One region of the Sporosarcina sp. Y352 genome, then DNA from elsewhere that is predicted to be linked to it. Evidence: riboswitches for the same ligand, from Rfam matches in the RefSeq annotation. Region 1 holds a riboswitch; the other holds the start of a gene.
What was found. A riboswitch is a leader RNA that binds a small molecule or an ion and turns the genes downstream of it on or off. The one in region 1 is predicted to bind FMN.

Region 1 (4,997 bases):
TATTGTCGTTCCAGACAGCGATTACTTATCTGATACGAGAGAAATGAGTAAGGTAATTTATGTGTCAATCCTACTTGCATTAATCATTGCATTACTAGTCATTACACCAACGATTCACCGAATGACGAAACCAATAACTGTATTACAACAAAAAATGCAAATGGTCAGGGAGGGAGACTTAAGTGTCAACCTATCGATTCAATCAACTACACCCGAATTTCATTCCCTTATAAAAAGTTTCCAGATGATGATCAACAATATGTCTCAGATGCTAGTGGAAATTAAAAACACCAGTACACAATTAGCGCAGACCGGAAGTCACTTAAATGAGAATTCAAATACACTTCTAACGAAAAACGATTATTTAAAAGTTCAAGTTTCTGAGTTAGAGAAGATTGCATCGGAGACAGTTTCAGTTTCAGTATCTCAGCAACAAGCTTTTCAGCATATGAAAATGCAAATGGGTGTAATGTTCAATAAAATGGACGAAGTATTTCAAGTGGCAACAGTTACGGAGCAAGTCGTAAAAGCTGGAGAGGATTCGACAATCGAAGCTGCTAATAGTATGCATACCTTCTTTGATAGTATGAAAAGCGTCATTCAAACGATTGATGCTTTACAAAAAAAGTTCTTGTCTGTATCACAAGTTGTTACGACAATTGACAAAATTACGAACCAAACACGCATGCTTGCATTAAATGCGAAAATTGAAGCATCAAGAGCTGGAAATGCAGGAGCGGGTTTCATAGTAGTAGCGAACGAGGTACAACGTTTAGCGGAGCAATCTGCCAATGCAACAGAAGAAATAAAAGGAACGATTTCTGAAATGGAACAATCTGTTGATAATTCTACTGCTTACATAGAAAAAATGAAACAGAAAGCGACGGCTTTTGAGAGCATGACTTATGAAAATAGTAAGAATTTTAAAGAAGCTACAAATCATATTCGACTATTGGATCAAAAGTTGTTCATTATGAAAGAACAATTAGACTTATTGGAAAGCGGCCTACCCTTGTTGGAACAATCTACGCAACAAGTGGGAAATGTTTCAAAGAAAAATAAGAGTAATGCAGTGCTAATGATACAGGCGTTTCAGGAGCAAGTCGAAGCGATGCAAGAAGTTGAGAAAACGGGAGCAGAGCTATCCTTACTTTCAGATAAGCTATTGGAAAATGCCAATCAATTTAATACTACGAATTGAGACCGAAGTGTAAAATAGAATTGTACAGATGATTACAGCAACAAAATATAAGGGGGGCATACACGATGGCAGAACATCACTTTTATTTGAAAGCGGATTGGCCAGGTTTACGAAATGATATCGGAACGATTGATGCTGGGAATTTGAAGACAACAGTGTCAATACCTCCTGAAATGGATGGGCCAGGAGTAGGTACAAACCCTGATGAAATGTTATTAGGAGCAGCCGCCACATGCTATATTATTACGCTCGCTGCGATGATGGAACGCAGCAAGCTTGAAAAGGAAGCGTTGACAATGGAGTCTGTGGGAATTGTCGATGTAACAAACGGTGTCATTACATACAAAAAAATTATACATAAACCCCAAATCGTTTTGAAACTGGATGCGACTGAAAAGGATGAAGCACTTGCTTATAAACTTGCGGAAAAGGCAGAAACATCCTGTATGATTAGCCGGGCGATAAAAGGAAATGTTGAAATTGAATTGAAAGCGAAAGTGGTAAAATAAAATCTCCATTCACAACAGGGGGTGCTGACTTTGGTTCAGAGGCACCACTCGAAGCTTGGATAGCATAAACGTTCAATGCATATCCTGGAAATCCGTTGGTAAATTTGAAGAACTTGGCGTAAGTATGGAAGGTGTTAAAATTTGGTCTAGTTGTTCCGTAATACATTGATATCGATTCGATTGGAGACTTAATAGAATAAGGACAATGATGACTGAGACTCAGTTCCGTTTTGAAACGAACTGAGTTTTTTTGTTTTTTTTATAAAAGTATGTTAACTTTAAATCGGTACGTATAAACAAACTCTTCGGGGCAAGGTGAAATTCCTTACCGACGGTGATCGAGCATAGCTCGTAAGTCCGTGACCCGTCCTTCTTCGTTTAGGAAGGCGGTGGAGCTGGTGAAATTCCGGCACCGACAGTTACAGTCTGGATGGGAGAAGTGTTTTGGCTATACGTACTATGCTTGCAAGCTCTGCCCTTTCAAATAGTGAAAGGGGGAATGCAAATGGAACCTCAACATTATATGAGAGTTGCTCTTGAACTGGTGCGGACTGCACAGGGACAAGCCTCGCCGAATCTACTCGTCGGTGCTGTTTGCGCGAAAGACGGTCTGATATTAGGGACCGGTGCACATTTGCGAGCTAGAACACCTCATACAGAAGTGCAGGCACTGACGATGACAGGTTTGAATTCTGTTGGTGCAGATCTATATTTGGCACTAGAACAGTTTTTCCATAGAAGGAAAACACTTTCGTGTACAGATCTACTTAGATCGTCAGGAATTCAACGTTTCTTTGTTGCGTCTTTCCATCCGAATCCTTCCGTAAAAGGAACAGGAGTCGGGCTTCTTAAAGTAGCGGGAATCGAAGTCATCTCCGGCATTTTACAACAAGAGGCAGAGCAGTCAAACCAAGCATTTTTGTATTTCAGCAAATACGGGACACCATACGACACCTTGAAAGCCGCCGCAACTCTTGACGGTAGACTTTCAACGCAGAATGGGGACAGCAAATGGATTACTTCGGCTGCATTACGAACCGTAGTCCATCACCTCCGCAATATCCATGATGCTATTTTGGCTGGCGTACAAACCGTACTTCACAATAACCCTTTCCTCACCACCCGTTTGCCCCATGGTGGAAAGAATCCAATTCGAACTATTTTAGAACGGCATCTCAGGACGCCCAAAACGGCTAATGTCGTAACTGACTGCGCTACAGAAACAATTTTTTTTACACTCGATTTACCAGAGTCGGAACCTGCTTTTTCGAATATCCTCTCGTTTCAATTGAAAGGATCTCAGAAAATGTACCTTTTTTGAATGTAATTTTAAATCGTCTGGTAAAGATGAAGTTGTTTGTCGAAGGCGACAGCCGTTTCCTTTGCAGTTTCATCACTGAAGGCTTGGCGGATGAACTGTATTTGTAAATGGCACCGAGATTGACTGGCAATAGGCATCTATCTATGTGGACGACACGCAGAACAGGATGGCGGATGAGAATCACTCCGTTTTTTTAATGTGCAACAAATCGGGGACGATATTCGATTGCGTGCCAAGTTCCTGAAGGAGGATTGACTATAATTGTTTACTGGAATTATCGAAGAAATAGGAACAGTTTCAGCGGTCAGACCAGGATCGAATTCAATGCAACTATCAATTCGTTGCGCTAAAGTGCTGAGCGATGTTAAAAAAGGCGACAGTTTGTCAGTGAACGGTGTCTGTTTGACGGTATCGGACTTCTCAAGTAATCATTTTTCTGCCGACGTCATGCCTGAAACAGTCAAGGCGACAACGCTTCATGCATTGCGAACGGGAAGTCCCGTCAATCTTGAGCGTGCAATGGCGGCAGATGGTCGATTCGGTGGTCATATCGTCAGCGGACATGTTGATGGCACCGGAGAAGTCGTGTCAGTAAGACAAAAAGAAAATGCCATTTATGTTGAAATCAGTGTCGAGCCTCAATTGTTGAAGTATTTCATCCCGAAAGGTTCAGTAACAGTGGATGGTACTTCGCTTACTGTCTTTGGTGTGACAGAAGAAAGTTTTATCATCTCACTAATTCCGGTTACACAAGATGACTCAATCATCGGTCGGAAAAGACCAGGGGATAAAGTGAACGTAGAATGCGACATGCTTGCAAAATATATTGAACGGCTTATGACTACTACTAACAAAGAGAAATCAACTGGCGGTTTAACAATGGATACACTTGTCGCAAGCGGATTCCTCAGTTAAGGAGGAAAAAAGATGTACACTACCGTAGAAAAAGCAATCGAAGATCTGAAAAAAGGAAAAGCGATAATTGTTGTTGACGACGAGGATCGCGAAAATGAAGGGGACTTTGTTGCGCTTGGTGAATTTGCAACGCCGGAAATGATTAATTTCATGGCGACTGAAGGTCGTGGATTGATTTGCGTGCCGATAGATGAAGAGAAATCCCAACAGCTTGATCTTGGACTTATGACAAATAATAATACCGATGTAAACGGAACAGCTTTCACGATAAGCATCGATCACGCGCAGTGTCACACTGGTATTTCTGCATTTGAACGATCAGAAACCGTGTTGAAGATGCTGGGGAGTGAAGCCAGACCGACTGATTTTACAAGACCTGGTCATATTTTCCCATTGATTGCCAAGGCTGGCGGTGTCTTAAAAAGGTCAGGTCATACAGAAGCTGCGGTCGACCTTGCGAAGCTTGCTGGGTCAGAGCCGGTGGGCGTGATAGTTGAAATTATGAATGTCGATGGAACGATGGCTAGAGGACCACAGCTAAAAGAAATCGCGGATAAATATGACCTTGTAATTTTAACGATTCAGGAACTGATTGCTTATCGCCGAAAAACTGAAAAACTTGTCGAGCGTATCGTGGATATTGATTTGCCGACGGATTATGGTGATTTCAAAGCAGTCGCTTTTAAAGAAACAGAAACCGGGCATGAACATATTGCTTTGATAAAGGGTGATATTGAAAATGCTGAAAATGTACTAGTCCGCGTTCATTCGGAATGTTTGACAGGCGATGTCTTTGGCTCATGCCGATGTGATTGCGGCCCTCAACTTCAGGCAGCACTCACGCAGATTGAAAAAACCGGAAGAGGCGTCCTGCTGTATATGCGTCAGGAAGGGCGGGGCATCAGTCTTGTCAATAAAATGAAAGCATACAAGCTACAAGAAGAAGGATACGACACGGTTGAGGCTAATGAAAAATCAGGATTCCCGGATGACCTCCGAGATTACGGAATCGGCGCACAAATCCTACGGGAACTCGGTTTAACAACCATTC
Region 2 (4,997 bases), on a different contig from region 1:
TTTCAGAATAAGTGTGGAATGAATTCAAAGCAACCACTCGTTTTTCACCATTTCTTTTCATGATGGCCACTTGGTCTTCCATTAAAGCAACCAAGGGTGAAACGATTAAGACTGCTCCTTCAAAGACATATGCTGGTAGTTGGTAGCAAAGGGATTTCCCAATGCCTGTAGGTAAAATGGCGACCGTATCTTTACCTGCAATTACATCTCGAATTACCTCCTCTTGACCCGTCCTGAATTGGTCAAAACCAAATTTCTCTTTCAAAATTTTGTGCATCTCCACTAGCATTCCACTCCAGTCCGAGCACCTAGAATTAGTCGTAGTTGAAAATAGGACAAGTGCTCGAATTCCGATTTCAGCACTCGAAGTCTTCGTGTTCCAAATTCACTAACCTTCAAAATGACTGCCACTACATCTTCCTCTGAAACAAAATCAGTTAGAGGGAATTCTAAGTCATTAATAGACATTTCGACGAAGTGATCTTCAATCGTACTTGTTTTCAATTTACGTACATTGACTATGTCTTCAATCGATAGTCCACGGATAAAAAGCTGTTTCGTTTTTACTGACGAATCAGTCAAGTATGTCGAAACCTTGACGTTTTCAGCTAATTTTCGCAACAAAGGCAAATCGGATGAATTCAAGATTACAGTTAGTAACATATGTAATGCTTCTATAAAAAGTAGACGGATGTCAAATGGATTTTGTTTCAAAGTATCCGATAATTGATCCCAAGTCCATCCGCTCATTTTAAAACCGCTCAATCGATAGGTGATAACTTGCTTTTGAATGTCGTCTATTCCGCTTCGTGTAAAGCAAACGCGAAGCTCTTCGCTAAGCAAGCGAGAAAACGCAGGATCGCCAATAGGCAAAGTATGTAAGATAGATTTTACAAAGTGCTGGATATCGCGGTCTTTTTGAACTGGCATGAAAGACTTTTCACCTGCCTTAAAATTAGAGACCGTTTGAACTGTAAGCGATAACCTTCCAAAAAAAATCATTTCACGACCTCTATAATCCCAACCGTTAAATTGATAAGATTGAATTTTTGCGACTTCGGCATTTCCCTGTTCAGTCAACTTGACGTATGAATCATTCATGGTTAAAATAAGTTCTTGATCCGCCAATTGATGAGCAACTAAATTAAACTCTTCTAACGACAATTTTGGTAAAATGCCAAAGAATTCTTTTAAGCCGTAATATTCGACATCCTGCAAAGTCTGACCCGATTTTTTGCCGCGTAATAGGTGAAAACCCGCATAGATTTTGCGTTCCCCATCTATTCTACTTATGATGGTTAATAGTATTGAAAATAGATTCATTTTGAATTCCTCCGATAAACAAACGTTTTTTGTTGAAAACTCTTGTCAACATCATTAGAATGGATTATGAAGTAAATTTTTTGTACGGAGAAAAGAGGAGAAAAAGACTATGCCTAAATATACAATCGTCGACCAAGATACATGCATCGCATGTGGGGCGTGTGGAGCAGCTGCTCCAGATATATACGATTATGATGACGAGGGGATTGCTTACGTTATCCTCGATGATAACACGGGTACAGCGGAAGTTCCAGAAGAACTAATGGAAGATTTGGAAGATGCTTTCGATGGCTGTCCAACCGATTCAATCAAGACCGCCGATGCACCATTTGATGGCGATGCGTTAAAATACGAAAATTAATTTCAAATTAGTAGTCGACATACACCAACCAGTATTACTAGCTCAGCGCATCTCAGTTGACGTCGGAGATACCATACCGACCCAACTACACTAGATTACTCCACAAGCATGTCCTATGCAGTGTTGAACGCGCTGAACTCACCTTCAGGTCACTAAATTAATTAATACATAGAAAAGCCGTACCGGTAAAACTTCCCGGTACGGCTTTTCTCTATATAGTATTTTGACTCGTTACATTTGTAATTCAAGAAGCTAATTGTGACCGCTGTTGAGCAATCCATTTTTGCATACTATTGAAAAGTAGCAATGTAATAACCATTAGAATAACACCTTTGACAAGGTTAAATGGTAAGATTCCCAATACAATCATCGAGTACAATGCATCACCTGACATAGCCGGCATATTAAGGAAGTAACCGTACATTGGCAAGAACAATACATAGTTCAGGACGCTCATGCCGACTGCCATCGCAACTGTTCCAGCAATCAGACCGACCGTAAGGCCTTTAGCCGTCCGGAATTTATTGAAGATGAAATAGATAGGTAGTATAAAGAGTACACCCGTTACAAAGTTTGCAAGTTCTCCTACAGGTACTCCTGTCGGGCTTCCTGACATGAACCAGTGCATAATATTTTTAAGCAATTCAACCGATATTCCAGCTACAGGTCCCATAGTCATAATTGCCAAAACGGCAGGAATCTCACTGAAATCGATTTTCAGAAATGCCGGTAATGCAGGTAACGGGAAGTTAAACTGCATCAAAACAGTTGAAATACTCCCTAGTATCGCGATCAAAATCATCTTACGTAATTTCTTGTTTGTCATTTGTTCCTCTCTCCTTTTGCGATTCACTTCAAAAGAGGAAAGGCCGTTCCATCCTATATATGTCGACAAAAAATCCCTAAAGCAAATAGGCTTTAAGGAGTTAAAAGGTACGTTTCGCTTTCGATACATGTCGCAATACGTCATCAGCTTCGCTCGTTCACATCAATATGTGTCTAACTTAAGGACACTCTGGTGTTCACTTACTTGCATCTATTGCTGCATTCATCTCGAAATCTTCACAAGTTAAAAGGAATAAATCTCCTATTTACCCATGATTAAACAAGCACCCTTTTTGTGGACAACACAAAAAGATGGCCGCACCTTCACCTTCTCCCATCCAGACTATACTGTCGGCTCCGGAATCACACCGGTATCAGCTGTTAAGCTCGCGGGCTTGGAAAAAAAAAGTTCCTTTACCGCCGGTCGGGAATTACACCCTGCCCCGAAGATGAATCAATATTATGTTACATTTCTATTGTATATATAAAAGAGTGCTTTGTAAACAGTTCAGTTTACAAAGCACTCTTTTTTCATTTCAAAATGAAAGGTAGCGGATTAGACCCAATCGGAACCGGTAAAGGTTGAATGAAGTTAAAACCGTTCCATTCTTCTTGAACTACATTTTCAAATTGAAGCTGTTCACCAAAGCTAGCGGCCGTTAACAGCATACCTTCAATCATTAACATTCCTTTTGTCGGCTCAATCGCTTCCAAGTCCAGGGGTTTTGTGAATGTTACAACAGTCACTTCAGTTCCTTGATTTACTTCAAATTCGATAGCAGCTGGAATGACTGACTGAAAAACATCATTTGGCTTTATCCTCATCTGTTGCAGTGCTTTTACGATAGATGGCTGCGTTTGCGAAAAGTTGGATGAAAGAAACTGCTGTCCATCTTCTTGCTCAAATAAGTAGTAATTAAAGTGATTGATACCACTCTTTAACACCATTGGCGTACTGGGCTGCCCGACTTCGGAAAATACGACTGCCGATTCATCTTCGTGCTGAAATTGTATTTCTTTAAAATCATAAAACGTATCCTGTAATGTATTGAAATACACTTCCATCGAAGCAGACGCCAAGTCGTAGCCATGCCCCTTCGGAAGCCGGTGGATAAGGTCTAAATCATCCCGAATAAAAACACCTTCATAAGGGTGATATGCAGTAAATCCGAGCGCTTCCTCGTCGATACGCACCGCATATTTTGTGTATAAATCATAACTTGTCGGATTCAAAGTTCCAAAATCCGCTTCGATTTGACTGTTTGGAATAACGAATGAAACAGGAATGCTTGATGCCTGATCACCTGCAAGCCCTAAATGGAATAATGTAGCGTCTGCGAGATCTACGGGATAGACAGCAAAACGATGCATACTACTCTCCACGTTCGCCATAATAGTAGAGGATTCCTCCGTCTGTTTTTCGGCCGTTGCCATTTTAGACGATTCATCTCCTACCGTAGAAGTGTCAAAGTCATCACTCTTCGTCACAGCCGAGTCTGCACTTTCAGACTTCATTGCGCTGTCATCTCCCCGAAACATCGATGGGATTAGAAGCCCAACAACTAGCAGAGCAGCGATAGCTACCAATGCCGGCATCCACCTTAAAGATCGCTTGCGACGGTGGTCGCTCAGCCTTTCATCCTGCTTAAGCCGTTCAAGAATCCCCGATTTTGAACGGTTATCCTCTATATCAGGCAAATCTCCAAGGAGATTTTCAATCTTGTTGTTATTCCATTTATTTGGGGTCATCAAGTTCCCTCCCTTCTGTCGGAAGAGCATTCAATTTCTTTTGTAAAGCTTTGATTGCCCTGTGTTGAGTGGTCTTTACTTTGCCTTCTGTCCAGCCAAGGATTTCAGCTGATTCAGCAATTGAAAGGTCTTGGAAATAACGCATAATGATAACCATTTTTTGATCACCTGTACACGTATTAAGTGCGTTTAACAGCTCTTGCATTTCTTCACTGAGTGTAACGATTTCCTCCTGAAGGATTCCTGTCGAAACGAGCTCACTTTTTTCCCAGTCGAATTTATCAAAGAGATGTTTTTTTCGCACTGTGTTTTTCCTGAAATAATCTATTGCGACATTTTTGGCAATTGAAAAGAGCCATGTCTTTTCGGAACTTTTCCCCTCAAAACCGACGTACGCCCGCAGCACCCTTACATATACTTCATGCATAAGGTCTTCAGCTTGATCACGGTCCCTTGTCAAATAGATAAGAAACTTGAACACATCCTGATGATACTGCTCGTATAGTCGGTGAAAAACGGAGTCGTTCATAAAATTCCCCCGCTCTATTAATTAGTCGTTCTTCAAGCTATTTAGTTACATATTTTTTAATAGCAATGTACAACAGAAAATCGTACCTTCAACGTCGCCCCTTGTTGCAGTAATTCTGCCGCCGTGGGAGTCGATTATACTTTTCGCGATAGCAAGTCCTAGGCCCGTACCGCCTTTCCCCCTTGTTCTCGCTTTATCCGCTTTATAAAA

Region 2: linked by a shared signal. The riboswitch ahead of AC1TO6_RS12335 (ECF transporter S component) and the one ahead of ribD (bifunctional diaminohydroxyphosphoribosylaminopyrimidine deaminase/5-amino-6-(5-phosphoribosylamino)uracil reductase RibD) in region 1 are both predicted to bind FMN.

Annotation. Positions count from the first base shown of each region.
Region 1 is NZ_JBXCJE010000001.1:359,557-364,553, reverse strand. It holds gene AC1TO6_RS01900 (methyl-accepting chemotaxis protein) at 1-1,201, shown strand, start outside; gene AC1TO6_RS01895 (OsmC family protein) at 1,267-1,710, shown strand; FMN riboswitch at 2,008-2,156, shown strand; gene ribD (bifunctional diaminohydroxyphosphoribosylaminopyrimidine deaminase/5-amino-6-(5-phosphoribosylamino)uracil reductase RibD) at 2,216-3,031, shown strand; gene ribE (riboflavin synthase) at 3,293-3,946, shown strand; gene AC1TO6_RS01880 (bifunctional 3,4-dihydroxy-2-butanone-4-phosphate synthase/GTP cyclohydrolase II) at 3,959-4,997, shown strand, end outside.
Region 2 is NZ_JBXCJE010000006.1:125,118-130,114, forward strand. It holds gene AC1TO6_RS12320 (RecQ family ATP-dependent DNA helicase) at 1-277, opposite strand, end outside; gene AC1TO6_RS12325 (YpbB family protein) at 283-1,323, opposite strand; gene AC1TO6_RS12330 (ferredoxin) at 1,433-1,684, shown strand; gene AC1TO6_RS12335 (ECF transporter S component) at 1,929-2,510, opposite strand; FMN riboswitch at 2,832-2,964, opposite strand; gene AC1TO6_RS12340 (hypothetical protein) at 3,041-4,258, opposite strand; gene AC1TO6_RS12345 (RNA polymerase sigma factor SigX) at 4,245-4,787, opposite strand; gene AC1TO6_RS12350 (ATP-binding protein) at 4,833-4,997, opposite strand, start outside.